DNA from 3 places in the Priestia sp. BR_2 genome. Region 3 is predicted to be linked to each of the others. Evidence: predicted binding sites of a transcription regulator. Region 3 holds the regulator's gene; each other region holds the start of a gene.

Region 1 (10,141 bases), on a different contig from region 3:
CATACCGGGACCGCAGCGTGGAAGAGAACCTGGATCTGTTCGAGCGGATGCGCAAAGGGGAATTCGCCAACGGCGAACGCGTGCTGCGCGCCAAGATCGATATGGCTTCCCCGAATATCAATCTGCGGGATCCGGTCATCTACCGGATCTCCCACGCGCATCATCACAATACAGGGGATAAGTGGTGCATCTATCCGATGTATGCTTTTGCCCATCCGTTGGAGGATGCCATCGAAGGGGTTACGCATTCCCTGTGCTCCCTGGAGTTTGAAGATCAGCGCCCGTTCTATGATTGGGTCGTGGCGGAATGCGAGATGGACAGCACGCCGCGTCAGTACGAATTCGGGCGTCTGAACGTGGCGCAGACGGTCACCAGCAAACGCAAGCTGAAGCAGCTCGTGGACGAGAACATCGTAGACGGCTGGGACGACCCTCGCATGCCGACGATCTCCGGACTTCGCCGTCTGGGCTATACGCCGGAAGCCATTCGCAATTTCGTGTTCGAGACGGGAATTTCGAAGGCATACGGCACGGTGGACCGCCAAGTGATGGAGCACTTTATCCGTGAAGACCTGAAGCTGAAGGCGCCCCGCACGATGGCCGTGCTGGACCCGCTGAAGGTGGTCATTACGAACTACCCTGAAGGTCAGGTCGAATGGCTGGATGCCGAGAACAACACGGAGAATCCGGAGATGGGGATCCGCCAGATTCCGTTCTCGCGCGAGATTTACATTGAGCAAGAGGATTTCATGGAAGATCCGCCGAGCAAATATTTCCGCTTGTTCCCGGGCAATGAGGTCCGGTTGAAGCATGCGTATTTCATTAAGTGCAATGACGTGATCAAAGACGAGAACGGCAAGGTCGTCGAGATTCACTGCACATACGATCCGGAGACGAAGAGCGGCAGCGGCTTTACCGGACGCAAGGTGAAAGGGACGATTCACTGGGTGGAGGCCACGCAGGCCGTGCCTGCCGAATTCCGTCTGTTCGAGCCGCTGTTCAAGGACGAAGACGAAGAAGCGGAATTGGTGCACGAGGTTGCAGGCGAAGCGGAGGAGGCAGCTGCCGAGAAGTCCTTCTTGGACGACATCAATCCAAATTCGCTGCAAATCGTACAAGGCTTCGTGGAGCCGAATATGAAGGATGTTGCGCCGCAGGACAAGTTCCAGTTCTTCCGCCACGGATATTTCAACGTCGACTCGAAGTATTCGCAGCCAGGACGTCCGGTATTTAACCGCGTGGTTTCCCTGAAGAGCTCGTTCCAGCTTCCGAAGAACTAAACAAGCCAGAGAATAAAAAAAGGGCACGGGTAGGCGCTGATCAGGTCGACCTGGCCCCTAAACGTAAACAAGACTCGAAGATTCCGTTCCAGGATTCATTCGAGTCTTGTTATATTTACGGTGATATCATCTTGGAAGTGAAATCGTACGGGAGATAACTTCGCGTTAACTCGCAGCGTACTCCTCGATCTCGTCCTCTTCGGGATCGTCCGGGTGCAGCGGCTGGTATCCGTGCCTGCGGAGGTTATACCACATCCAGCCAAAGCCGATGGCACCCACGATGGCGAGCATCGTACCGGTCCGGTACATGGCCTGCGCCCCGAAGTTCTGGAACATCCAGCCGCCGGCAAGGCCGCCGATGACACCGGATATGCCGCTCCAGCTTAAGGTATAGATCGCTTGGCCGGAGGCGCGGTACGGCGTCGGAACAAACAGCATCGTCAGCTGAACGCCGACATAGAAGTAGCCGCCGAAGGTAACGCAGTGCAGCAGCTGAATGAAGGCGACCTCCAGCGGGCTGTTGGCTTCGGCCATAAGCAGCCAGCGGAGTGCGAAGAGCAGGCTGACAATCGTCAGGCAGCCGACCAGGACGTTGATTTTCCGCTTCAGGAAGCGGTCAAACAGAATGAAGACCAGCACTTCGAATATCGATGAGAAGAAGATGGCGAGGCCGACCGTCTGCTTGGACCCGCCCAGCTCCAGAATGTATAGGGACATAAAGGTATTGTTCGCCGTGTTCGGGATGGATACCATGATGCCTAACAGGATGAACCAGACGAAATAGGAGTTCAGGAACAGCCTGCTGAGTCCCCTGAGGTTGACCGATGCCGATGCAGCCGTTTTCTGAATGGAGGGCAGCGTAAACATGAACACGGCCGCCACCAGCAGCATGATCGAGAACACGATGGCGATGCGTCCCGAGCCGAGCCGGTCGATGACAGGCCCGGCAGCGATGGCCGTCAGCGCCCATCCGAGCGAGCCCCACAGCCGGAACGAGCCGAACTTTTGCTGGGTTCCATCAATATAGGTCAGAATGAGCGAATTCGTCTGCGAGAACATCGGCGTCTGGAAAAAATAAAAGAAAATCATCGTCATGTATATCATTGCATAGGTATTCGCCTGAAAAACAAGCTGAACCAGCAGCAGCGTACCGGTCATCATGATCAGCAGCACGCGTTTGATGTTGGCCGCCCGGTCACTCCAGAATCCCCAGAACGGATTGGCGAAGATGGACACAAATGGCGCAATCGCCATCAGGCTGCCGATTTCGATTTTGCTCATGCCGATATCTTGCAAATACAACTGGAAGAAACCGGTGAAGATGACCATGGTTCCGTAAATGAAGAAGTTGAACAGCTTGAGCGATGTCAGCGAAGGTTGAGCATTGTCCATATTCCGCAAGTAGGTCATTCCTTTCAAACCGAATACAATCCATAATCGCGGTATAAGAAAAAAGCCGCTTTCCTTTCAATGTATCACGCATTGAAAAGGGATACAAACCATCTTTTAAATGATTTTCCATTATTCTGGATATTAACCTATAAACTGAATCCGATTTTTTATAACGAAGAAAGGCTGGTGGAGCATATGGGCGTTCACTCCCAAGATGTTCGTCTGCCATCGGGTCAAGTGACGGGCATCGCCCTTGCTGGAGGAGCCTCCCGGAGAATGGGGAGAAACAAGGCGCTGCTGCCCATGGAGGGGATGAGTTTGATTGAACGGACGGTCCACGCGCTGGACAAAGTCAGCGGAAGGGTGATCCTGTCTGCCAATGACCCGGAACCTTATCAATTCCTCGGCTTGGAATGCGTCCCCGACCTTTATGTCGGACAAGGTCCGATGGCGGGCCTTCACGCCGCCCTGAAGTCTTCCCGGAGCACATGGAATCTGGTCGCAGCTTGCGATATGCCTTATATCCACGAGCGGTTTCTCCAGGGGCTGCTGGATCTGGCGAACAAGCAGGACACGGCTGAGGCCGTAATCCCGGTCGTGGAAGGAAGGATGCACCCGCTGCTGGCAGCGTATCGCAGAGAGACCGCGGAAAGCCTTGAGCGCAGGCTGATCCGGGGGCAGCTCCGCATGGTGGAGTGGGTGCAGGAGCTGAATGCCGTCTTTGCGAATGAGGAGGAATTAGCGGAGGTTACCGGCCTTGATCCGCGCCGAATCTTATTTAACATGAATACGCCCGTGGATTACGAGGCTGCAGGCGGTCTGCTGAATACGGAAGAATGATCGTCCCTGCACGCATCCTATAAAAATAGCCCCGCCATTCGAATGCTTGGCGGGGCTTTCTAGTATATAAAGGCGGTTTGCTTTGGTTATGCTGATTCTGCTCTCATGCGCTGAGCAAAAGCTCATCCGCCGATCTGCGACATGCGCCGGGCCGTAGGAGTATGGCTTTGGGCCTTTTTCTCCAGCGCGAGCGCCATTTCATGGTTCAGCGGCTTGGCGCCGAGCGCTTTGCGGAACAGGTTCGCCACCGCCGAGGGGTCATCGATGACGCGGCGCACGTTAAATTCGTCCGACCAATATAGGCAAGCCTTGATATGGCCGTCGGCCGTCAGCCTGAGCCGGTTGCAGGAATCGCAGAAATGATCGCTGACCGGATGGATCAAACCGAACGTTCCCGTTGCTCCAACCACCTTCATATTGCGCGAAGGACCGTTGCCGGAAGGGCCCTGCTCTTCTTGAATGGCCCAGCCGGCCTCTTGGCACACTTCGGCTACTCGGCTCAGCGGCAGGTACGAATCCCGCCAGGTATCGGATGCTTGGCCGATCGGCATGTATTCAATAAAGCGGACATGAAGGGGACGATCAAGCGTCAGGGCGATAAAGTCGCGAATCTCGTCCTCATTGAAGCCCTTCATTAACACCATGTTCAGCTTGATCGGATTCAGGCCGGCTTCATAGGCGGCTTCAATGCCTTCCAGCACTTTATGCACCCGGCCGCCGCGCGTGATGCGAGCGTAACGCTCTTCCTGGAGCGAATCCAGGCTGATGTTGATGCGGGTGAGTCCCGCTTCCTTCAGCAGGCGGGCCTTGGATGGGAGCATGATCCCGTTGGTGGTGAGGGATATATCTTGAATTCCTTCAATGGAAGCAATCTGATGGACCAAGGTTTCCAGATCCTTGCGCACAAGCGGCTCGCCGCCGGTAAGGCGTACTTTGGAGACGCCCATGGGGGCCAGAACGCGCATGATCGCGGCGATCTCTTCATAGCTCATTATCTGATCGTGAGGTTGGAATTCCATCCCTTCTTCCGGCATACAATATACACAACGAAGATTGCACCGATCCGTCACCGAGATTCGAATATAATCATGGACACGACCGAAGGAATCTTTAAGCGGTTCGATCATGGAAATCCCCCTTTTACTAGCGTGCATGGTCACATTGTAGCCATTCCCCGAACAGGAGTCAATGCATTGTAAGGGTCATGTCAGCGGGACAAGCCGCACGGATAAGTTCAAGGATTTGTGAGAAGTATCACAGAAAACGCTTTCTAAATCCTGTATATTGAACCTGTGGACCAAAGCTTTCTCCCCTTGAAAGCGAGTAGTGACATTCTAGATTTCCGAAAGTTTCCTGGTTTTTCCGAAATTTTCGGAAATCATTTCAAACTGCTTTCATTAGACGTTCATCTAAGATATACTGTCAAGGATATCACATCCAACAAGAAAGGTTACCAATAGGAGGTTCGATATGGCGATATCACCTGTTCAAACTTTGGAGGTGCCTGACGTCTGTCACAGGTGGCTTGAAAACCGGGGGACGGTCTACGAGCTGCTGATTGATTTTTTGGGCAATTGGCCCAGCTTGTCTATGATTGCGGAATGGAGCCGCGGGAGCGGAATTAGCAAGGCGGCGGAGTGTTCGAAGGCCGGTACGGACCTGATGAAATATTTATGCGGACGCTCGCCTGAGGAATTGGTTCGGATTTGCGAATATGAGAGGGCGGAATACCGCCGGCTGCTTCAGCAGTCCAAACCTCGCCAGGCCGCGGAATCCCATTATACGAAGGATGGATGCGCTCAGGATTTGGCCGAGTGTTATGCATCCGCCGGTGTTGCCTTTAATAAACTGCATGGCGAAGCGGACGATCATATAGCCATTGAACTGGAATTTATGACGCTGCTTCATGACCGTATGCTGAACAATACGTATTGTGAAGATAGCATGTTGCAATTAATGGAGGTACAAGAGAAGTTTCTGGAGGAGCATCTGTTGTCATGGGTGCCATCCCTCTGCAAGGAACTGAAGGGGTCCACGCAAAGTCCGCTATACCAGTCGTTATTCAGCCTGTTGGAGGAATTCCTCGCGCAGGATCTGAACATGCTGAAGACCTGGAAGCATTCCAAGGAAGCCATGCTGGTGCATTAGCGCCAGAATCATATCATTGTCACCAAACAGAACAACGCCCCGGCCTCCTTGAATTAGGAGGGCCGGGGCGTTTGGTGTTCTAATTAATCTTCGATTCTTTTCTTGCTGAACTTCATCAGGAACTCGTATACGATTGGTACAACCACGAGCGTCAGCAGCGTGGAACTGATCAGACCGCCGATAACCGTGATGCCGAGTCCTTTCGAGATAATGCCTGCGCTGCTCTCCCAGCCGAATACGAGAGGCAGGAGCGCGCCGATGGTTGCCAGAGCCGTCATCAGAATCGGACGAAGACGGGTAGCGCCGGCTTCGAGCAAGGCTTCGCGCGTGCTCATTCCTTCGCGTTCCATATGGATCACGCGGTCGATCAACACGATCGCGTTCGTCACCACGATACCGATCAGCATGAGCACGCCCATCAGTGCAGACACGTTCAGTGTTTCGCCCGTGACGAGCAGGCCTATGATAGCGCCGATGACAATGAACGGCAGCGAGAACAGGATGGCGAATGGAGCGAGTCCCCCGCCAAACGTAACCACGAGTACAAAGTATACGATAGCGATGGCTGCCAGCATGGCGAGCCCGAGCTGTCCGAAGGTTTCGTTAATTTGCTCGGTGACGCCTCCGAATTGGACGGATACGCCGTCTGGAAGCTCAAGCTTGTTCACTTCGGTCTCCAGGTTGGTCGAAGCCGAGCCTACGTCGCTGGACAGGATGTCGGCTGTGACACTCACAACCATTTTACCGTCGATGCGCGTAATGGAATCCGGAGTGGTTCCTTTTTCCACCTTGGCCACATCCTTGATCGGTACTTCGATGCCGAGCGGGGAGGTCACGGTTTCGTTCTCGATTTCCTTAATGCTCTTATAGGTTTTGCTGTCCGCTTCAATGTAAACATTGTAGGTTTTGTCTTCGATCTTGACTTCGGTCAAGACCGGACGTTCCCGTACCGGAGCCAGCTTCATGGCCAGCTGTCCGGCCGTCAGGCCCAGTGAGCTGAGCTTCTCTTGATCGGCTACCAGCGTGTACTGCTCAAACGCTTCGGACAAGCTGGTTTCCGCATTTTCAAACGTCGCGGTATCCTTGTTCGCAAGCTCTGCGATTTGATCGGCCACCGGCTTGATCTGCTCCAGCGAGTCGCCGAAGACGTTCACCGTCAGCTGGCTGCCGCCAAAGGCGCCGGCTGCCATGTCCATATTGGACCAAGTGCCGTCCGGCACTTCCTTGGCAAGATCTTCGATGAGCGTCTTTTTGACGTCTTCGAAGTTTTTCGTGTCCGGATCATACATAACGTAGAACAATCCTGAATTGGCGGAGCCCATGCCCAGCGGATTGCTTCCGCCGATGGAGTATTGCATCGATTGCACGCCTGGTTGATCCAGGATCAGCTTCTCGGCTTTTAAGGCTCGATCCTCAACATCCTCCAGCATTACGCCAGGCTCAGGTGAATAGGTGACCATCGCGTATTTGTCTTCCTGTTCCGGAATAAAGCTTACGCCCAGGTACTTGGTCAAGAACAAGCTTCCAACGAGCAGCACGATGGCTGCCAGGAAGGTAATCGCTTTGTGATTCAAGGTCCATTTCAAGATGGAGCGATAGCCGCGGGCCATGGCACCCGGCTTCTCTTCATGATCATGTGTGTTCTTCAAGCCTTTGCGGAACAGGCTGTGCGCCATGGCAGGTACGAGCGTAATCGCCACGACCAGGGAAGCAAGCAGGGCAAACACCATCGTCAATGCAAACGGCATGAACAGCTCTCCTACCATGCCGCTGACCAATGTAAGCGGCAGGAATACCGCAATGGTCACGATGGTGGAGGACATGATCGGCACAAACATTTCGCGCGTAGCGGCGCTGATGAGCTCTCGGCCCTTCAATTTCTCGGTCGAGAGGGACATGCGCCGGTAAATATTCTCGATAACCACGATGGAGTCATCGACAACCCGGCCGATGGCAACGGTCATGGCACCGAGCGACATCATGTTCAGGGTGATATCCATTTGCTTCAGGCACAGAACCGCAATCAGCAGGGACAGCGGGATCGAAATGATGGAAATAATCGTCGAACGGATGTTGCGCAGGAAGACCATAATAATCAGAACGGCGAACAACGCACCGAATAATGCCTTGGAAAGCATCGTATGGACAGAGTCCTCAATCGGCTTGCCTTGGTCCAGCATGATCGTCAGATCCATGCCAGGATACAGGCCTCTCAATTCTTCGGCCTTGTCTTTGACTTGGTTCACGACGTCAACCGTGTTGGCATCGTTTGCTTTTACGATTTGAATACCGATCGATTCCTTCCCGTTGGTGCGGGAGATGGATTCCGAGGAGCCGATCACTTCAATTTTGGCAATCTCGCTCAGTTTGACGGTTGGAATGCCGGTTGGCATACCAGGAGCACTATTTTGTCCACCAGCGCCAGCACCAGCACCGCCAGCACCAGGCACGGCTTGCTGGCCGGCCCCTGCAGCATCGCCAGGCGGCTGTTGCTGCTGGCCTGCACCGGCATTCGGAGCACCGGCACCGGCAGACGCATCCGCCCCGCCTCCACCCGGAATGACCGGAATAGCGATATTCTTCAGATCGTCGATGCCGATGATGCCGCCATCAACGGCAACGGCTTTTTGGGACTTTTCCATTTCGAACATGCCGAGCGGAGCGTACAGCGCCGAACCTTGCACGATACCTTTGACGGTATCCTCGGTCAGGCCAAGCTCGCTCATTTTGTCCTGGTTAAACTTAAGCTGTACCTCATTCACGAATTGGCCGGCTACCTGGATGGAAGCAACCCCGTCCAAATCCTCCAGCTCGGGAACGATGTCATTCTCCGTAATGCGGGTCAATTCATCCAATTCCATGTTGTCCTTGTTAGCAATGCTTAACGAGACAACCGGCATGGAGCTCATGCTGAATTTGGATATGGTAGGTTTCTGGGCGTCGTCAGGCAGCTTTACCTCGTTGATGGCTTCGCGAACAGCCGCCGTAGCGTTGTCCAGATCACTACCATAATCAAACTCAACCATGACATTCGCTGCGTTCTCCATGGAAGTGGAGGTTACGGTTTTGACGCCGTCGATATTGCGGAGTCTCGTCTCGAGCGGTTTGGTTACATCCTCCACAACGCCTTCGGGAGATGCACCAGGATAGATGGCGGTGACACTCAAGAACGGAACGTTAATATCCGGAATGGTTTCTTGCTTCATCGTCAGTCCGCCGTACAATCCACCGAAGCTGACGATGATGGTCAGCAGCCAGATCGCAAACTTGTTGCGCAGCGAGAAATTGATAATTCCTTTCATTAGGCGATTCTCTCTCCTCTCCAAACTCTATGTCTCTAATTTGAACGAATTCCCCTGCATCATGCCGCCGGGCGTAAGATAGCTTTCAAGCACAGTCGAAATGGTGCCTTTGAGCTCGGTATACAATGCTTCGATTTCCTCGATTCCCTCCAAGTTAGCAAGCATTCCTTTCAGAACGGCCCGGCTGGGCTGGAGGCCAAGTAGCTCTTTCTCCATAATATTGAGGGATTCCATCGCATCTTCCCGCTCTTCCGGCTCGGCCTGAACCTTCTTCAGTTCGCTTTTCATGGCCTTAATGACGATCAGCGGATGGCGCTGTTTGGGAACGTCGGTCTGGCATAATTGGCCCAATTGGCCAACCGCCTCCATCGGGATCAGCGGCTCCGGACGTCTGCGAAGTATGCTGGCTACGATATCATCGAGCAGCTGGATCTGGTGATCAGCGGTGATTCCCACATTCAAATGGAATCCCGGCATGAACAGGAAACGGATATACGCGCCCAGCATGCTGCCCATAAACATGGCGATCTCCATCGTATACGGCTCAACGTCCGGTCCATAGATGCTTTTGAGCTTATTGTTAAACCACTGCAACGCAGCGAGCATTTCCTGCCGCATGTTTTCCTTGTCAAAAGGCGGTTTTCCCGGCGTCTGATCATGGAACTGCTTCAGGAGAAATTCCCGGATCTCCAGAAAATGGATCAGGAGCACTTCCGTCTGCTTACGCATCTTTTCCTTAGGCGCAAGCAACGGATCGTGGTCGACCCGGAGAATCTCGTCTTTGATCCGGCCTGCGATATGCTTGTAAATGCTCTTTTCCAGTTCCTCTTTGGACTTGAAATGAAGATAGAGGCTGCCTTTCGACATCCCGCATACTTCGGCGATTTCCTGCATGGAGGTAACCGAAGAGCCCTTCGCGGAAAACAGCTGCATCGCAGTGATGAGAATTTGCTGTCGTTTTTCTGCCGTTTTATCAGCCAATCAATAGCTCACCTCGCTTGAGAACTTATCGGTTCTTAGATTGACCATAAGGTCAAGAAATATTATATATGAAAAAGAACGACCGTTTCAACTTTACTACGGTCGTCCTTTTCGTTAGGTTCTGAAAACTTGCGATTTTTCTTGAAAAAATATTAGCTGATCAATTTCAGGCCCACGGCCGAGCACAGGATCATGGCG
Region 2 (10,141 bases), on a different contig from region 3:
TATGTGGCCCTGCCGTTCTCGCTGGGGACGGAAGCCGAGTTATACGCCGAAAAAGCCGGATGCCATGTCCGGCCTTGGAAGGATCAAATTCCTGGAAGCTGCCTCGATTACACCAGCGTGCAGGAGGGAATCTTCTGGCACTCGGCTAAAGACCGGGAAGCGTTGACCCTGTCCATGACAGACACGCCGCTCGTACAGCTCGGAACGCTGGAGCACGGGCCGCGCCAGCTTCACACCATGCAGCCGGCGGACAGCCGTCCTTCCACGTATGCCTGGATATTAACGAACTACTGGGAGACCAATTTCAAGGCTACGCTCGGCGGCTTCTACGAGTTCCGCTATGCGGTAGAACGCCATCGCCAGCTGGACCCCCAGCAAACGGCGAAGACGCTGCACGCCTCGACCGGACAATTCACGATCCATCGGATCCATTGATTCATGATGAGAACAGCTGCCCCATAAATAAGTAGGGTTGTTCACTTGACGGACGGTTCGTCAGATTAAAAAATGTGTCAAATGAAGTAATGACGGTGCTCAGGATATTATCCTTGCACCGCCATTTCTTGCTTTTCGGTTCGTTGCCGCCTTGAGCAGATTATCGGCAAGTGAAAGCCATCCCGGCATCTTCGATGGTTGAAAACAGCGTCTGGACTTTCTTCTGTAATTTCGCCTTGTGCTTGACAACCGCTTTACCACAGACGAACGTATAGCGGTTGGCATTGGCTTCGATCTTGGTACCGTTGACAAAATAGTGTTCCAACCGTTTCTTTCGTAAATGATAGGCAACACTTTCATTTTACCAAGAGACGGTTTTTTTCGTATGCTAATTAAAGTGAGGGATCTGCACAACGTAGCGGAGAGGACGAAACGATTCCGGACAAGCGAGAGCGGTCGCCTTTGTCCCCGAATTTCATCCTTGCTTAGAACCGTTCCAAGAAATTTGGGGGCAACAGCGATGGGAGGAACGATTCGTACTCGGAGCGCCTCCTAACAGAAAAAGAGAGCATCCCGCCAGATCTAAGATCTTTTGGGGCACCCTCGCTCTCATTAATATAAGGATGTGGCCTGCCGATCCGGCCTCTCCCGTCTTTTGATTATTCGGTTATAGCGGGATTACGTCCAGGCCCACATGAATCCGTCGCGATCCCAGGCAATCCGGCCGCCATGCAGTTTGCGGAAGGCCTTCTTCACGTCCTTGGACAGCGAAGCATTTCCATTCTCGTTCACGAAGACAAATTCTTCCCCGAAGTTCTCGCGTACATAACGGATGGCTTCCGTCTGATACAAATTGCCCGTAAACCGGATTTCCTCCACCATCCATTCGGCCACCTGCTGTGCTGTATATGCCATATTTGCATTCTTCCCTTCTGTATCCATTCCCTTATTATAACAGAATGGACGACAGAGTCGATTCGCATGGAAGCCGACCGAAGGCAGCCGTGCAATTTCGCCGTCGCGATAGCGAAAGCAGGTTACATCAAGATCCATGCCCGAGGAATATCGGCAGAATCAGCATCACCGAATGATACATGATGGCATATGCCGTCCAGCGCCTGTTTTTCCGCTCCCGAAATACGGATTTGACAAAGAATACGGTTCCCGTGAAATATAGGAAATTCAGAGCAACAACAGCAGCTAGCAGCTGATCGAAGCCTCCTCCTCCCAGCATGTATGCAGCGGCGCCTCCGGTACAGAACAGCAGGATCGCACAAATATCGTTCAGCAGCGCACGCTCCGCTTTGCGGAGGACATGCCAGACATTAACCATGATCAGCACGAGGAGGACCGGCGCAAACCAGAGCATCGACGGCTTGAGAACAAGTACCGGAACCAGAAACACGGCGGCAACAAGAGCATAAACGGTCCCCCAGGATATCCAGGTTTTGCGTTTGGCCGGGGTCTTTAAGGATTGCAGAAACGGATAGGACGCCATATATAGAAACAACCACGCCAAAAACAGCGGAAGGTGCAGAAGGGCCGGCTTGGCAGCCACCATTCCGATGAAATAAGGTACAGAGACCATGGCCCAGCCTCCATGCTCCCGCGGAATCACAATCCTCGTCTTTTTCATGCCTCTCTCCCTCTCCATCCATCAACTCGCACCGACAACGATTCATCTCTTGTCAGCCGCTCGAAGCATTGCCGGACGAATGGTATGTAATATCGCTAAAGGTACCTACATAATGAATGATGTCGCCGGATTCGTCCCTTACGGCATTAATGGTCAACAGCTCCAAATATTCCTCCCCGTTTTTCCTGCGGTTCCAAATCTCCCCCTGCCAGCTTCCGCGTTCCATGATTTCAGACCACATTGCGCGATAAAACGCCGGCGATTGCCTTCCGGACTTCAGCACGCTCGGATTTTTGCCGAGCACTTCCTCCTCCGAGTATCCCGTTAGCTTCGTGAATGCCGGATTGACGGCACTGATCCTTCCGCTTGGATCCGTTACCAGAATCCCTTGGCCGGTGGAGTTAAACACCTCGGATTGCACGGCAAGTTTGTCCTGGTAGTACATCCATACCACAACGACGAAGCTCGCAAGCGCAACCTGCGACAAAGCCATGAAGCCGATGGAATACTGCCCCGTAACCGAATGGATAAAGGAAAGCAGCAGCGGCGGAAAGAAACCGCCAAGACCGCCCATCATGGACACGATGCCATTCACGATGCCCGCCTGCTTGTTGAAATAAAGGGGCACGAGTTTGAAAATGACCCCGTTGCCGAGACCCGCACCAACGGCTATGGTTAAGCAGCCGGCCGTATACAAGCCGATGGACGGGGAGAATGCCAACAGGATAGCCGCAGCCGTCAGCCCCAGGAATACGCCCATTAATAAGAACAGCGGTTTAAATCGATCTGCAAGCCAGCCGCCGACGGGACGCAAAAAAGTCGCGATCATGATGAACCCGGCCGTCCGCATCCCGGCATCCACCTTGGCCAGCTCAAAATGAGAAACCAGGAAGTTCGGCAAGTACACCGTAAAGGCTACGAACGAACCGAAGGTAATGAAATAAAAAAGCGAGAAAAACCACAGTTTTTCATTCTTATATACACCCTTGATCTGTTCCATGACCGGTGTTTTCACCTTGATTTCTTTGCGGTCGCCTAAAAAAACATTGAATAATGCAAATATCAGCAGCAGGATCAAATACAGCTGGACGGTTTTTGACCATCCGATCCCCGTTGCGATGACCGGTGCGGCAAATGTCGTAATGGCTGTACCGATGTTGCCCATGCCGTAGATCCCATTGACCAGTCCCAGCTTCTCTTTTGCATAGTATTTCGGCAATGAGGTCACGCCCACCGAGAACACGGCCCCACCGATCCCAAGGAACAAGCCGCCGATGACCAGATGCGTAAAGGATGAAGCCACGCTGATAAAATAGACCGGAAACAGCAGCAGGATGAAGCTGGATATAAAAACAATTCGTGCTCCGACCACGTTGGCGTAATAGCCGAGCGGTATCCGCAGAACCGAGCCCAGGACCACCGGAATGGCCGTCAGAATGGCGATCCGGTCTGCCGGAATGGCGATATCTTCTCTTATGAACGGCAGGAGCGCGGAGATGATGACCCATACCATAAAACCAAGCACCAGATTCATTGTTTGCAGCGGAAGCTGCAGCTTTTTGATCATTCCCATCACCTTTTCCAAAGCGTAATGAATGGCATATTGATCCCCAGCTCCTATTGTACGTGCACCTATTCACAATGCGAATAGGGAAGTTCCCTGAATCTCTCCGGGGAACTTCCCTATTCCTTACCGCAATCACCCTGCTTATGCGCCATAATTAAAAATCCAGCAGTTTTTTCTTCAGCGCATATTCCACTAACTCCGGGCGGCTCTTCAATTTCAGCTTTTCCATGATTTTGGCCTTGTGCGCTTCCACCGTTTTGACCGATACAAATAGTTTTTCCGCGATTTCCTTGTTGCCATAGCCCTTCGCGATCAGCGGCAGGATTTCAATCTCCCGTTGGGACAGACTGTTGAACGGATCCTGCTCCGCGCTCTCGCTGTCTTTCTTGATAAATTCCCGGACCAGGGACGTGGCCATCTGGGGGTGGATGTAGGTTCCTCCCTTATGGACCATGCGGATGGCCGAAATCAATTCATCATCCGGCGCATTTTTGAGCACGTAACCCGAAGCCCCGTTCTTCAAAACATGGAACAGGTAATCGTCATCGTCATACATGGTCAGGATCAAAATTTTCGTTTCCGGAAATTCGCTGCTGATCTTGCCTGTGGCAATCAATCCGCTCTCGCCGGGAGGCATGCTTAAATCCATCAACAGCACATGCGGCCGGTGCTTGGCCACCATGGCGTATGCCTCGATGCCGTCTGCCGCCGTCGCGACGACCTCCATATCCTCTTGGTAATTCAGAATCATGGAAAATCCGCTGCGGACCACGGCATGATCATCCGCGATCACAATTTTCATGTTCCCCTCACCTCCGCCTTGCCGTTGCTCGTAAGCGGGATCTTCAGCTGAACCGTCGTCCCCTCGCCGGGAGCGGAAACCAAAGTAAACTGGCCACCGACGAGCTCAGCGCGTTCGCGCATTCCGTACAGCCCGAGTCCGGTTCCCTTGGCTTCGTCAATGATCATGTTAAATCCGGCGCCATCGTCCCGGACGGTTAACTGAAGGCAGCCGTTCTCCTCGCATAATCGGACATGAACCTCGTCCGTTCCCGAATATTTCAAGGCATTTAACACCGCTTCCTGGCAAACCCGGTACACCACCGTTTCAATCTCGCTGCCATAGCGGGCCGCCGCCAACTCGGCAGAGAATTCAACCAGCATGCCGTAATTCTTCCCGATCCATTTGAAATGGGAGCGGAAGGCAGCCTCCAGCCCCAAATCATCGAGGGAAGCGGGCCGGAGCTCGACCGACAAATGCCGGATATCATCCAGCAGCCTCGTTAAAGACGCCTCGGTCTGGTGCAGCTTCTTGAGCACATCCTCGCCCACATTCATATATTTAACGACGCGCAGGTCGACCAGCGAGCTTAAGAGCTCCTGAGCCACGCTATCGTGCAGCTCGCGCGAGATCCGCTTGCGCTCGTCCTCCTGTGCCTTGATGACGTATTTCAGCATATTCGTCCGCTGCAGCATTTCCTGCGTTTTCTGCTGCTTCGTCAGATCGAGGAGCATCATCACCCGGATGCCGCGGGCTTCATCGATGGTATGGTAACTGGCCGCATAAGGAACAATTCCTTCGGACCGCGTCTTCAGATAGACTTGGAACGACGAGAATTCTCCATCCGGATAATCCAGATAGCATTTGGAGCAGGAGATGAGATCCTGTTCGTCGGTGTACCCTTCGCAGGTCTGGCAGAAGGACCCGTCCTGTCCGGAGTGCATCCTCTCGATCACTTCAATGTCAAGGATATTCTCCGCAGCCGGATTCATCGCGACCACGCTGCCGTCCTCGTCCATAAAAAAAATGGCTTCCATGCTATTCTGATACATGTTTCTCAGCAATTCGCTCAGATGCTCATCCGTCATTTGAATCACGGCCGTGGTACCTCCTTGGCATAAAAAGCGCCAAATTCCGTCCCTATACCTTCCTGAAAAGACGCAAAGGCCTTGTGATCCAGCATGTTCTCCTTACGGTATCCCACAAGCAAAACCCCCATGACGCGCGTGCCTTCCCACAGCGGTATGGCACCGAGGCTCTTCAGCTGCTCTGCAACGATAATCGGATAATTATACAAGTCCCTTGATTCAATATCCGCATTCACATTCGGGATCAGCATCGGTTTCCCGGTCTTAAACACCATGCCGGCGATGCCCTTGCCGGAATGCAGCACGATGCGCTTGTACCTCTCGTTGATGTTTCCCGAGGCATACTGCCAGGTCAATACAAATCGGTCTTCAGCCGGCTGCACCAATGCCATGGACACGAAATCGAAATGAAACCGGGTCCGAAGCTTATCCATTTCACGTTGGTAATCATAGATCGGCTGATTCTTCATCCCCATTACTCCTCTGACGTAGAAAAGAAGGCTAAAGAAGCCTTCTCTCGTCCTACGACTCAAATTTGCGGTGCTTTCTATACAGGATATATCTTCTGCCCACATAATTCAACGGAACACTCCACACATGGACCAGACGGGTAAACGGCCACAAACCGAAAATACCAAATCCCGCAAGAATGTGAATTTTGAACGACAGCGGCACATCCTCCATCAGCGAAGCCTCCGGTCGGAACATAAACAGTCCGCGGAACCAGACCGAGACCGTTTCCCGATAATTGAATTCCGGCTGCACCGCGTTTGTGACCAGCGTGCTGTACATCCCCATGAAGACGATAAACAGCAGGAGGACATTGACCACCATATCGGAAGCGGTGCTGAGTTTTCGGACATTTCGGATGGCAAACCGTCTGGCGGTCAACAAGATCATGCCCCCCAGCGTTAAAAAGCCGAACGCGCTTCCGATATACACCGCGCCGATATGGTACATATGGTCGCTGACGCCGAGCGACTCCATCCAGGATTGGGGGATGGCCAGGCCGGCCACGTGTCCCCCGATAACCGGAATGATGCCAAGATGGAACATGAGGCTGCCCAGCTTGAGATGTTTTTTCTCGATAAACTCGCTGGATTTTGCCGTCCAGTTAAACTGGTCCGTACGATAACGGTAAATATGACCGACGATAAATACAACGATGCATACATAGGGGAAAATGACCCACAAAAATTGATCAATCATGTTCATGAGCGGCAGCCTCCTGACTGAGACACGCCTTGAACGTGCCGCGAAGCCCTTGAACGAGATAAGCATACGGGCTGTTATACTTCTCCAAGGCTTTCAGCAGATGATAGGTGCCGTCTTCCATGACGGCCATCATCAAATTCAGGCTCTCCGCGGCTTCCTTCTCGCGGCCCTGCCAGGGCGCCGCGTACAAAAACTCGCACATCAGCGGAAGATAATCCGACAATTCCGAGCCTTCGATGCCAAGGCCAAACATCTCATACGTCTCCTTAAGCCTGGCGAGCATCTGCCCGCGTTCCCGGCCGTCCTCGAATTTGTAATAGGTCATATACAATGTGGATTTCGCCTGAAAGTCGAAGGTCTGGACATACAGCTCTTCAATCTCCTCCATGCTGTATTCATGCATGATCGTCCAATACGTTCTGACGGATTCATAGGCCGGATCGGCGGAGTCAAGCAGCTCCTCCATGACGGACGGATGGAAATCCAGCTTTTCCGGATACGTGAGCTGCTGAGCAAAAAAACCGAAAACATGTTTACAATCATGCAGCTTTCCGAGATTAATCACGCCAGATCCCTCCATAGAAATTTTCTTCGTACAGCTCCTTGCCGGTTTTGCCCTGCAGACCTTCCGGACCGCAGCCGCCGCAGCTCGCGCCGAATCCTTCAGAGCCCTGGGAACGGTAGACATCCATATGGCTTTCTTTATGGGAAGTCGGAACAACGAACCGGTCATCGTATTTCGCGATGGCAAGAAGCCGGTACATCTGCTTCATTTGATGGGCAGTCAGGCCGACCCGTGCCAGACGAGTCTCATCAAACTCGGCCCCCGACGATTGTGCGCGCATATAAGAACGCATCATCGCCATTCTTTGCAGGGCTTCCTTCACCGTGACCGTGTCGCCTGCCGTGAGCAGATTCGCGAGGTACTGGATCGGCGTGCGCATCTCCTCGATCGCCGGGAAAATCATGTCCGGATTCTCGATGGAATCCCTGCCTTCAAAATAGTTCATGATCGGGCTGAGCGGCGGCACGTACCATACCATCGGCAGCGTCCGGTACTCCGGATGAAGCGGGAAGGCCAGCTTGTATTCGATGGCGAGCTTATAGACCGGGGAGTTTTGGGCCGCCTCGATCCATTCCTCGGACAGTCCGTCTTTGCGCGCCTGCTCGATCACCGCCGGATCATGCGGATCAAGGAACAGGCTGCATTGCGCCTGATACAGATCCTTCTCATCCGGCGTCGAGGCTGCTTCCTGTACGCGGTCCGCGTCATAGAGCAGCACGCCCAAGTAACGGATACGTCCTGTGCAGGTTTCGGAGCATACCGTTGGCAGCCCTGCTTCGATTCTGGGGAAACAGAAGGTGCATTTCTCGGCCTTGTTCGTTTTCCAGTTGAAGTACACCTTTTTGTAAGGACAGCCGGTCATGCAGTACCGCCAGCCGCGGCAGGCCTCCTGATCCACCAGCACGATGCCGTCCTCGTCCCGCTTGTACATCGCACCCGACGGACAGGACGCCACGCAGCTCGGGTTCAGGCAGTGCTCGCACAGGCGGGGCAAATACATCATGAACGCCTGCTCAAAGTTGAATTTGATCTCTTCCTCGATCTTTTCGATATTCGGATCCTTCGGACCGGTCACGTGGGCGCCCGCCAGATCGTCTTCCCAGTTCGGGCCCCATTCCAGATTCATCGTTTCGCCGGTCACGGCCGATTTCGGGCGGGCCACCGGCTGATGTTTCTTCTCCCCGGCATTCGTCAGATGTTCATAGTTATACGTCCAGGACTCATAGTAGTCTTTCATTTCCGGCATGTCCGGATTGTAGAAAATTTTGCCGAGCGCGATTTTGGACAGCTTGCTGCCGGATTTCAGCTGCAGCTTGCCCTTTTTCAGCGTCCAGCCTCCCTTGTACTTCTCCTGGTCTTCCCAGCGGATCGGGTAGCCGACGCCCGGCTTCGTTTCCACGTTGTTGAACCACATGTATTCCGCGCCCGGACGGTTCGTCCAGGTGCTCTTGCAGGTGACGCTGCACGTATGGCAGCCGATGCATTTATCCAAATTCATGACCATGGCGACCTGCGCTTTAATCTTCAAGCCAATCCACCTCTTTCATTTTGCGGACAGCCACGTACACATCCCGCTGGTTGCCGATCGGTCCGTAGTAGTTGAATCCATAGCTGAGCTGGGCGTAGCCCCCGACCATCTGGGTCGGCTTCACATGGATTCTCGTCGGCGCGTTGTGGCTGCCGCCGCGATCCTTCGTGATTTCCGAGCCCGGCACGTTGATGTGTTTGTCCTGCGCGTGATACATGTACATCGTGCCTTTCGGCATCCGGTGGCTGACGACGGCGCGGGCGGTGACGACCCCGTTGCGGTTGTATACTTCCAGCCAGTCGTTGTCCTGGATGTCGTTTGCCGCCGCGTCGTCATTGTTGATCCATACCGTCGGGCCGCCGCGGAACAGCGTCAGCATGTGCAGGTTATCCTGATACGTGCTGTGAATGTTCCATTTGCCGTGCGGCGTCAAATAGCGGAGCACCAGCGTATCCTTGCCCCCGGTAATCTGCTTGTCGCGCGGGCCGAACACCATCGGCGGAAGCGTCGGTTTATACACCGGCAGCGCTTCGCCGAACTGCAGGAAGATTTCGTGGTCGATATAAAAATGCTGCCTGCCGGTCAGCGTGCGGAACGGCACGAGCCGCTCGATGTTCGTCGTGAACGGCGAGTATCTTCTTCCCATTTTGTTCGAGCCGCTGAACACCGGCGTCGGAATGACTTCCCGCGGCTGGGCCGTGATGCTCTGGAACGTGATGCGCTCCGCCACGCGGTCCGCGGAAATATCCTTCAGCTGCACGCCGGTATCCTGCTCCGCCGATTCCCATGCCCGCTGCGCTACTCTTCCATTCGTAGCCGAAGACAGATTCAGAATGGCATCCGCCGCATGTCTTGCGGTATGAAGCTTCGGCAGGCCATTTTTGATGGAGTCGTCATAATAAGTTCCGTTCAAGCGCTTCAGCTCTTCATACTCCTCGGCAACCGAGAAGCTGACGCCGTGCGCCCCGACTTTGCCTGTGGCCAGATTCGGCCCGAGCGTCACATATTTATCGTAAATTTTCGTATAATCGCGTTCGACCACCGTCAGGTTCGGCATCGTTTTGCCCGGAACCGCTTCGATCTCGCCCTTGCGCCAATCCTTCACCTCACCGTACGGCTGGGCGATCTCGCTTGCCGAGTCATGGGCCAGCGGGCTTGTCACAAGATCCTTGTATACGCCGGGCAGATGCATTTTGGCCATGTCCGAGAAGACTTCAGCGATCGTTCTGTAAATATCCCAGTCCGAACGCGATTCCCAGAGCGGATCCACCGCCGGGTTGAACGGATGGACGAAGGGGTGCATGTCGGTGGAGGATAAGTCGGTTT
Region 3 (10,141 bases):
GGACAGATGACGCTGATGGATAAATTGTTCGTTCTCGCGCATCGTATAGATGGCGGCTTCGTTCATGACGCTCTCCAGCTGTGCACCCGAGAAGCCATAGGCTTCCTCTGCTATTTTTTCCAGGTCGACATCTTGATGCAGCGGCTTATTGCCCGCATGCAGGTTTAAGATATGCGTCCGGCCCTTCTTATCAGGCAGATCCACTTGAATATGGCGGTCGAATCGTCCTGGACGCAGCAGCGCGCTGTCCAGCATTTCTTTACGGTTCGTTGCGGCGATCACCAGAATGCGAGGCGTGTCCTGCGAATAGATGCCGTCCATTTCGGTCAGCAGCTGATTCAGCGTTTGATCGTACTCTCGCTGTTGGCCGCCTTCGCGTTTACCGCCGATGACGTCGATCTCATCGATGAAGATGATGGCATTTTGCTTGTTTTCTTTGGCCGCGCGGTTGCGGGCATCCTTGAACAAATCCCGGATACGCCCTGCACCGACGCCGACATACATCTCCACGAATTCACTGCCGGAAGCAGCGACAAATATAGAATCGGTATAATGGGCAGCGGCCTTGGCCATCAAGGTCTTCCCTGTTCCCGGAGGCCCTGTTAGAAGAATCCCCTTCAATGGACGTATGCCGAATTTCTTGATATCCTCGTGACGAATCAGAAAATCCAATGCTTCCCGCAGCTCCTGCTTAGCGTTATCCTGCCCGCCGATTTCCTCGAACGTCAGCTTGGCCGGGCCGCTCTTCTTCCGCTTTCGCTCATTTCCGGCACCAACCGCGATGCCGCCCTTCATCTTGGCTATAAACAGCAAGCCGCCTACGAGTCCTGCCGCTATTAAGAGAGGCACGATGTTCACGCCGACAAACACAAGGAATACCAACAAAACCGGAATGAAGCCTAACATGATTTCTTTTGCTAATTTAGGCATGGTTCCACACCTCCATTTTGCCAGGTTGACGCGGCAAGATTATAAATTTACCAGACTTGCCGTCCGACAAGCTGACATAGACATTGGTGTCATCGATCGTTGCTTTTGCTTTCAAATTCGGCGACTGGGCAGCCAGCTGCTCGAGCGATGATTGAATATCGGTATACTGTTTATTGTCCATCGCTTCGGCAACCGACAGCATCGCTTGCTCCCACCATTGATCCAATGCTTCCGAGGAATGGTCCTCCACCTGGATTCTCAATTCCCGCTTCCCGATCACGGACTTGCCTTCCTGCTTAATATGCTGAACCAAACCTTGTAAATTCGCATCCGGAGCCAAATCAAGATTCAAAGTCACGGTATCCTGTTTAATATCTATATGAGAACTTTTCACGCCATCGTATTGTGACACAACAGTTGCGAGCGGATTCTGCAAAGCCATCTGCCGATACAGAAACCAACCGCCAAAGAGGACCGATGCTGAGATCACGACAGTCAGCATGATAGGTACAATGCGCAGTTTCATGAAGTTCCTCCTTCAATTTCGATATGAAATTTTGTATAGCAATTGCAGCACAATAATACATATAACAACGATATATGGTGAGGCATGTAATTGATCTGCTCAATTCGTACAAGTACGAGTATATCATATCTTATATACTTTTTCATGCTTGTCTGTGAAAATATTTAGAACAGTTTTACCAATTTATTTCTGTATGCGCTTACATATTTATGTGCCAAAGAGGCATCCCTATGAGGGGACGCCTTTTCATTTGTTTTCTTATTGATTAGGAAGAATAATATCATTTCCGATGGCGTTTCCGTCTTGAAAACGATAGAATCGGTAACCGCGCTGACCGTTGTTTTCATATTGCAGCTGCCAGGCATACTCGCCTTCATACATTCCCGGCAGCAATCGCTTGATGACCGCACCCGGCATTTCGTTACGGATCTGGTCCCGCATCACGGCCTCTGACATGCCCGTATTCAATAACACCGACTGAACGGCATCTGTCCCTTCAACAGGAACGTTATCGTCCGTAAACTTCACCCAGACCATGCGGTCTTGATTGTCTTTATCTTTCCCGCTGACCACCCAATAGTTATTGTCCTCGCCCCATACCGATTTATAGGTCTTGTCGGACGAGACCAATTGGCCATGCTGTTTCGCTGCAAGGATCGCCATTCTTTCTTCATTCCACGTATCTTTCATAACATAGGAATAATAGAGCTGTAGGCCAAGCAATAATAGCAGGACGCCGGACACGCTCAGCAATATCCACTTCGTTTTTTTCTTCAAATCCGTCTTCCTCGCTCCCCTTGATTATTCCCTAGAGGGTTGTAAGACGCTCAAATGCACGCTGCGCTTCCCGGCGGATGCGTTCCTCGTCGAGAGTAAGGCTCGCGCCATTCTTCACCACCTGCTTGCCGTCAACCCATACATGCTCTACATCCTTCGCGCTGGCAGAGTAGATCGCGTGAGAAATATAGTCGGTCCGTGGAAGGAAATGCGCCTGATCCGTATTCAATGCGATCATATCGGCCTTCATCCCAACCGCGAGCATACCGATATCCTCAAGGAAAGCGGACTTGGCTCCGTATACCGTGCCCATTCGGAGCGCTTCGGAGGCCGGAATGGCCGTCGGATCCCCGCTTACTCCTTTATGGATCAGGGCAGCCAGCCGCATCTCTTCGAACATATCCAGGTTATTGTTGCTAGCAGGTCCGTCGGTACCGAGCGACACCGTTACGCCGGCTTTCAGCAGCGCTGGTACGCGGGCGACTCCGCTGGCAAGCTTCAAATTGCTTCCGGGATTATGCGATACGGCTACTTGATGCTTGGCCAAGACTTCGATTTCCTCATCGGTCAGATGAACGGCATGCGCAAGGAGCGTAGGACGGGAGAACATGCCCAGCTTCTCCAAATGGGCAACGGGGCGAAGCCCGTAATCCTTAACATTCTGAGCCACTTCAGTTTCCGTTTCGGACATATGGGTATGCAAAGGCAGGTTCAAGTCATGGGATGCTTGAACGAATTTTTCGATGAAATCCGGCGGGCAGGTATAAGGCGCGTGCGGCGAGATCATCGTCGTAATTCTGCCGTCAGCCTTGCCATGCCAATCCTTCGCGAATGCCACCGCCTCATCCAGCTTCTGCTGCTGTACCTCGGGCGGGCATAAACCGATTACGCCGCGCGTCAGGACGCCGCGCATTCCCGAGTCCTGGACAACCTTCGCGACCTGATCCATATGGTCATACATATCCACAAACGTCGTGGTTCCGCCCTTGATCATCTCCAGCACGGAGAGCGATGTGCCCCAATATACGTCGTCTGACGTGAATTTGGCTTCCATCGGCCACATTTTTTCCTGAAGCCATACCTGCAGCGCCAGATCGTCCCCATAGCCGCGAAGAAGCGACATGGCGGCATGTCCATGCGTGTTCACCAATCCGGGCAGGAAGAACAGATGGGTTCCGTCGATAATCTCTGTCCCCTCTTCCACGACGGGCTCCTCTTCGCCCAGGTACGTGATCCGGTCGTTCTCAACCACCAGGTATCCGCGAAGCACGGATTGGCCTTCCTCCAGTACTGCAAACGTTCCGTTCTTAACCATCCACTTCGTTGTTGTCATGTGCTGCATCCTCCTTGCCGTTATCCAAATAATAGGCCAAACTTTGCAAATCCGTTGTAAAATCAGCCGTATGAATCCGGATATGGGCTGGGGCTTTCAGGATGGTTGGCGCAAAGTTCAGAATCGCCTCGATCCCTGAGGCGATAAGCTGATTCGCGACGTTCTGCGCTTCGAAATCCGGAACGGTAATAATCCCGATTCGAATGCCGTGCTCATGAACCGTCTTCTCCAGCTCTTCCATCGGCTGTACGACCAAATTGTTAATTTTCATACCAACTTTGGGAGAATACGAATCGAAAATCGCCACAATCTTCATATTATCCTTCAGGAATGCATTGTAATTCGATAATGCATGTCCAAGATTACCGGCCCCGACCAATGCGACATTGATCTTCTGGTCCAGCTTCAGAATCTGGCGAATCTTCTCGATCAGATAAGAAACATCATATCCGATCCCTTTCCGTCCAAAATCACCGAAATACGCCAGGTCCTTACGAATTTGAGCAGGATTGAGGTCCAGCTTCTGTCCCAGCTCCTGGGAGGAAACCGTGGAAACCTCCCTCTTCTGAAGCTCATTCAAATAGCGCAAGTATACAGGTAATCTGCGGACCACGGCTTCCGAAATTTTTTCCGATTTCATGCATGCTCCCCCTAATAATAGGTTAATAACTACATCTTTTTTTGTTGATCGTGCTTGGTTTCACTTTATTCCGCTTGGTTTCCCGCGCTTGCCTCTTCCTGCAGCCATTCCGAAATTCGGGGAACGATCCCCTCTGTCGGCATATGCTCCATCTTCGGCCCCGGCAAGGAATATAAGAAATACTTCCCGTAATAGGATTCAATGACCCGGGTATCGTACACGATCACGATCCCTTTATCTTGTGCTGTTCGCACCAGACGCCCAAACCCCTGTTTGAAACGAATGACCGCTTGCGGAACCGAAAGCTTCATGAAGGGATTCTTCTTCTGCTGCTGCAGCAGTTCGCTCTTGGCCTCGACCAAGGGGTGATTCGGCGGCTGGAACGGCAGCCGGACGATGGCAAGACAAGTCAGCGCCTCGCCCGGGATGTCTACCCCTTCCCAGAAGGAGCTGGTGCCCAGCAGCACGGAAGCGCTGCTGTCCTGAAATCTTCGGATTAACTTGGTACGGCTGGTTCCGTCCATACCTTGTCCCAATACCGTGATGTCGCTTGATGCCAGCGCTTCTTTCAGCGGCTCGTGCACCTGGCGCAGCATCCGGTACGAAGTGAACAGGACGAGCATGCGGCCATGCGTAGCAACGGCCGTATCGGCCAAAGACTTCACGAGCGTATTCACAAAGAGTGCATCCCCGACCGATCCCTTCACGCTCGGAAAATCGCGCGGCACGACAAGAAGGGCCTGTTCCCTGTAATTAAACGGGGACGGGAGCTGAACCGTGTTCAGGTTCCCCGCTTCAGCCGCTTCCTGAAGACCCAGGTTTTCGATCATGAACTGAAACGATTTGTCCACCGACAAGGTTGCCGATGTCAGAATCACGCTTTGTTTCTTGTCAAAAAACAATTCCTTCAGATGAGCGCTCACGTCGACGGGCACGGCATACAACTGCAGCGATTTGCTGCGGAAATTGCCGTTCGCCTCCATCCAGTATACCGTGCCCTCATCGTTCAGGGCCATGAAGGAGCGCAGGTCTTCACGATGCGCGGCCAGGTCCTTAAATAGGCCCGATAGGTCGGTTAACAGGCTGTCCGCGCTGTAGTCATCCAAATCTTCCTTCATTTCGGCGATCAGCTTATCGCCCTTGCGCACGACATCGCCCAGCGTCAGATGAATTTGATGCTCCAGTTCGGCCATCGAATCCCAATCCTTCGGCTTCTTAAGCGGGGACAGGCGGAGCGAGAATTGGCCGGCATCTCCCGGAGAAGCGTCTCCGCGTTCCGGAAGCAGTCCGAACAATTGATCGCTGAGCCGATCCCAGTTCTCTTTTACGGTAATGAGGTCCGGATACAAACGGTCGATGACGGAAGACCATTCGACTGCCTTCTCGTGCGGCGAAGCTTGCAGCAGCTGGCGCAGAGCCGGGAGCTGCCCGCTTCGGCTGTCTTTGTACATACGGGTCAAGGTATGGACCACCGAAAAATACTTCATCTGCAAGCCAAGGTGCTTGCCGGCGACATCCTCAAGATGATGCGCTTCGTCGATGACGAGGCGCTCATAGCTTGGCAGCAGCTGATGATTCGCCTTCACGTCGGTGAACAGCTTCGAATGGTTCGTAATGACGACATCCGCGATGCCTGCTTCATGCTTGGCCCTGTGATAGTAGCATTTGCGGAACCAAGGGCAGGCGCGTCCGAGGCAAGAATCCGAATCGCTGGAGATGGTCTCCCAGAAATCCCCTCCGCGTCCGCCAAGGTTTAGCTCTTCATCATCCCCGTTCTCCGTCTGGGTCAGCCAGACCAGCATCTGGGCCGCCGTTATTACGTCTTCCTTCGGGGAATGAAAATCTCTTCTATTTATTTTATGTTCAAATTTTCTCAAACACAAATAATGTCCCCTGCCCTTGAAAATGGCCGCCTTAAAAGGAAAAGGAACAACCTGGGTGAGCAGGGGAATATCCCGGTCACGCAGCTGTTCTTGAAGGTTGATCGTATGCGTGCTCACCATAACCTTCTGTTCCTGCTTCACGCTTTGATAGATCGACGGCAGCAAATATCCAAGGGATTTGCCGGTTCCCGTGCCCGCTTCGATCAATAGATGTTTATTGTCATCCAGCGCCTGCATCACTTCCTGGAACATCATGTCCTGGGCATCCCTGCTCTCGTAATGAGGCAGCGTTTCCTTCAGGCGTTCACGAACATCGTTCATGTATTGCTCGAAGCTTACATCGGCCAAGGGGTTGGGCTCCGTCTCATCTCTGACAGGTGCTATATCGTTCCAATCATCCACCGCCAAGGCAAACTGGCGGTAGTACGTATGGGTGTCTCCCGCTTGTACGGCTCGGTGCTCCCTGTCGGAACGAATGCCGTCAAAGAACCAGGCCAAATCGCTGTCCTCGTCGGCAAACAGGTCGCTTAAACGCTGAATGGTGAGCAGCGGAAGCTCGTCGATCTCCTCCAAACATTTCAGCAGCGCATAGGCTGTGGCAAGCGCATCGCTGTCCGCCTGGTGCGGACGGTCATGCTCCAGGCCGAAATGAGAGGACACCATCCCGAGCTGGTAGGACGGGAGCGAGGGAAAGCATATTTTTAAGAAGTGCATCGTATCTAGAATACGGCCGCTGAACGGTAAATAGCCGCAGCGATCGAGCGCGTTTTGCAAAAAGTTAAAATCAAAAGCGACGTTATGTCCAACCAATACGACATCGTCGAGCATGGGCACAAGCTCCATCATCATTTCTTCCAATGACGGAGCATCCGCTACATCACTGTCGGAAATGCCGGTCAAACCGGTAATAAAAGGAGGGATCGGAATCCCGGGATTGACATAGGTGCCGTATACGCGGGATATGCTTCGATCCTCTTCGATGATGGCCAGTCCAACCTGAATGATTTCATCTGCAGACTGGTTGCCCGTGGTTTCAAAATCCAATACGGCAAATTTCATTTCGATAAAATCCCTTTCCTCCAGACTAATTAACAGCATACCAGAAGTTGCGGGTTTTGAACATTCCGGGTAAAAAATCCCCAGGCTTTCTGTACCGCTCCCGTACGCAAAAAGCGATGCCAAAGTCTCAAGGTGAGCTCTGGCATCGCTTCTTGTTGTGGCTTGATTTCTACAGCAAAGAGATCAATTGGCTGCCGTACTGGAGCTCACCGCGATTCTGCTTGCAGACCTCCAGGTTGATCATGGGGTCGGGAAGCGTCGGATCGCTATGAATTGCCAGTGCAAAATGTTCCTCGGCCTTTGCTTGCTGTCCATTCAACACCTCGATGCATCCAAGCGCATTGTAGATCATCGCCCGAAGCTTTCTGTTGTCAGCCAGGGGCAGGATGGAGATCAGTACGTCGGATGCTTGGGCGGTTTGCCCCAAATACAGATGGGACATGGCAATGTACAACTTGATCAGAAGGCTGTCCGGAAATACCGCAGCGGCTGCCTCAAACTGCTGTATGGCCGGCTGGAACATCAACAGCTTGTAGTAACCTTGACCGCGAACGAACGCATCCAGCTGCAATTCAGGCGCTTCGGTCGGCGGAAAAACCGGAGGTGACGCTGCACTCTCGCGGAAGATGGCCATTTTTTCTTCAAAATGCAGCCACTCCTCGATAATGCCCTCGCTCATGCTTTTGAGCATGTTCCAGTTTTGTACCAGCGCCTGTTTTTGGGGACCTTGAGCAGAAGGGTAATGCTTCACAATTTCATCTAACATGTTGTTCATTTCGGCGAATACATGTTGAAACATAGCTGCATCCCACCCTTAGCGGAAAAATGAGATCAGTGCGTCGACCTGAACTCATTTTCTGTAGAAGACGGTCTTTTCATCCCTTTAAGGTCCCGACACATTTTGGTTCTTCAGAGAATGGCGGCGTGAACTTCGCGATATTCCGTCGTAACCGGCTTATTCGATTCGTCGACGATCACGACCGTCGGGGTGTGATGGTCGTATTCCTCTTTGGACATCATGGCATAAGAAATGATAATGACGTTGTCGCCGGGCTGTACAAGACGTGCGGCTGCTCCGTTCAAGCAAATGACGCCGCTGCCGCGCTCGCCTTTGATTACGTACGTTTCCAGACGGGCGCCGTTGTTATTGTTCACGATTTGAACTTTTTCATTCTCCAGAAGGTCTGCAGCCTCCATTAGATCCTCATCAATGGTAATGCTGCCCACATAGTTCAGATTGGCTTCCGTCACCGTTGCGCGGTGGATTTTGGATTTCATCATCGTTCTAAACATGGGGTCCCCCTACTTTTGGTTGAAGTAATGCATTGTCAATGAGACGGGTGCGGCCAAAACGCACGGCCAGCGCCATGATGACGGTTCTGTCTTCATCCACAATGCGGTATGAATCTTCCACGGGCGCAAGCTCCGGGAAGGTGAGCAATTCCGCGTAATCGATATCAGCGAGCGGAGAGCGGGATATATAATCCCGAAGATGAGCGCGGATCTCTCCTGCCGTCGTCGCTTGTCCCTGCCGGATTGCCTCCTGAGCCGTCCGCAGCGAGCCCGACAGCACAAGCGCCTGTTCCCGCTCTTCCGGCTTCAGATACACGTTGCGCGAGCTTAGGGCAAGGCCGTCGGATTCGCGAATGATCGGACATGGCACGATGGTCACATCCATATTCAAATCCCGTACCATTTGTTCTATGACGGCCACCTGCTGGGCATCCTTCATCCCGAAGAAGGCATAGTCGGGCTTTACGATATTGAACAATTTATTCACAACCGTGGTGACACCGTCAAAATGTCCGGGGCGGGAGGCCCCGCACAACAATGACGTAATTTCCGCTACGGCAATTTTGGTTTTGGTCGGCTGAGGGTACATTTCCTCTACCGCAGGAATGAATACCACGTCCACCCCTTCGGATTCCGCCAAGGCCAGGTCACGCGCTTCATCCCGAGGATAAGTTTCATAATCCTCGCCCGGTCCGAACTGAATCGGATTGACAAAGATGCTGATGACCACCGTGCCTGACATTTCCCGCGCCTTGCGCATCAGGCTGGCGTGTCCTTCATGCAAATAACCCATCGTAGGCACGAGACCTACCGGTCCTCTGCCGGACTCCAGCCGATTCCGAAGCTCAGATCTTAAATCCGCAATGCTGCGAATCACTTTCATGATGTCGTGCCCACCTTTTCCTTTTGGCTTCCATATAATGCCGTTGTCGTTTCGGAACCGGCATTGTTCTCCGTCTTGAACACATGCTCCTCGGCCGGGAATGCGCGGTCCTTCACTTCCTTCACATACCGCGTGATACCCTCGCGGATAACGGAGCCGACATCGGCGTAGGTTTTCACGAAGCGTTTGTCCCGATAAGGGGACGCGTATTTCAATATATCATGGAATACCAGCACTTGGCCGTCACAATAACGACCGGCGCCGATGCCAATGGTCGGGATGCTCAGCGCTTTGGATATGTCAGCAGCCGCTTCTTCCGTAACCAGCTCCAACACGATAGCAAATGCGCCGGCCGCTTCAAGCGCCTTCGCATCGTTCATGAGCCGCTGCGCGTCTTGGGCATCCTTGCCTTGAATCCGGTATCCGCCGATCTGGTTTACCGACTGAGGCGTCAGCCCGATATGGCCCAGCACCGGGACCCCGGATTGTACGATCCGTTTTACGGTATCGGCGATTTCTTCGCCGCCCTCCATTTTTACGGCATGCGCATGACCTTCCTGCATCAATCGCCGCACGCCGCGCAAGCTTTCATCGATGCCTCCATGATAAGTCATGAACGGCATATCCGCTACGATGAACGTATCCTCGGCTCCGCGAGCGACGGCGCGAGTATGGTACACCATGTCGTCCAGCGTAACGGGAATCGTGGAGTTATAACCCAGCACGACGTTGCCGAGGGAATCGCCCACCAGTATCATATCAATATCCGCTTCTTCCGCCAGCTTGGCGGAAGGATAATCGTACGCGGTCAGCATCG

What was found. Region 3 encodes Rex, which represses fermentation and respiration genes when NADH is low (regulators of the CRP and FNR family bind a similar motif). Its sites were predicted from a motif close to TTGTGAAATATTTCACAA; they were not measured.
Region 1: the regulator Rex is predicted to act here: its motif matches at 4,755-4,772, upstream of RB298_RS05340 (TorD/DmsD family molecular chaperone).
Region 2: the regulator Rex is predicted to act here: its motif matches at 3,696-3,713, upstream of RB298_RS10985 (nitrate/nitrite transporter).

What each region holds. Positions count from the first base shown of each region.
Region 1 is NZ_JAVFHM010000139.1:27,975-38,115, reverse strand. Features, by position in the region: gene RB298_RS05360 (glutamine--tRNA ligase/YqeY domain fusion protein) at 1-1,280, shown strand, start outside; gene RB298_RS05355 (MFS transporter) at 1,446-2,681, opposite strand; gene mobA (molybdenum cofactor guanylyltransferase) at 2,868-3,512, shown strand; gene moaA (GTP 3',8-cyclase MoaA) at 3,635-4,639, opposite strand; gene RB298_RS05340 (TorD/DmsD family molecular chaperone) at 4,983-5,660, shown strand; gene RB298_RS05335 (efflux RND transporter permease subunit) at 5,744-8,962, opposite strand; gene RB298_RS05330 (TetR/AcrR family transcriptional regulator) at 8,990-9,943, opposite strand; gene RB298_RS05325 (DMT family transporter) at 10,096-10,141, opposite strand, start outside.
Region 2 is NZ_JAVFHM010000188.1:136,250-146,390, reverse strand. Features, by position in the region: gene RB298_RS11000 (glycoside hydrolase family 38 N-terminal domain-containing protein) at 1-435, shown strand, start outside; gene RB298_RS10995 (DUF6953 family protein) at 1,114-1,350, opposite strand; gene RB298_RS10990 (YwiC-like family protein) at 1,478-2,071, opposite strand; gene RB298_RS10985 (nitrate/nitrite transporter) at 2,124-3,638, opposite strand; gene RB298_RS10980 (response regulator transcription factor) at 3,793-4,440, opposite strand; gene RB298_RS10975 (sensor histidine kinase) at 4,437-5,516, opposite strand; gene RB298_RS10970 (GAF domain-containing protein) at 5,513-5,977, opposite strand; gene narI (respiratory nitrate reductase subunit gamma) at 6,030-6,722, opposite strand; gene narJ (nitrate reductase molybdenum cofactor assembly chaperone) at 6,709-7,287, opposite strand; gene narH (nitrate reductase subunit beta) at 7,280-8,815, opposite strand; gene RB298_RS10950 (nitrate reductase subunit alpha) at 8,805-10,141, opposite strand, start outside.
Region 3 is NZ_JAVFHM010000194.1:40,167-50,307, reverse strand. Features, by position in the region: gene RB298_RS14750 (AAA family ATPase) at 1-930, opposite strand, end outside; gene RB298_RS14745 (hypothetical protein) at 923-1,456, opposite strand; gene RB298_RS14740 (cell wall elongation regulator TseB-like domain-containing protein) at 1,715-2,233, opposite strand; gene RB298_RS14735 (amidohydrolase) at 2,265-3,566, opposite strand; gene RB298_RS14730 (redox-sensing transcriptional repressor Rex) at 3,541-4,206, opposite strand; gene dinG (ATP-dependent DNA helicase DinG) at 4,272-7,148, opposite strand; gene RB298_RS14720 (hypothetical protein) at 7,318-7,947, opposite strand; gene panD (aspartate 1-decarboxylase) at 8,058-8,441, opposite strand; gene panC (pantoate--beta-alanine ligase) at 8,434-9,324, opposite strand; gene panB (3-methyl-2-oxobutanoate hydroxymethyltransferase) at 9,321-10,141, opposite strand, start outside.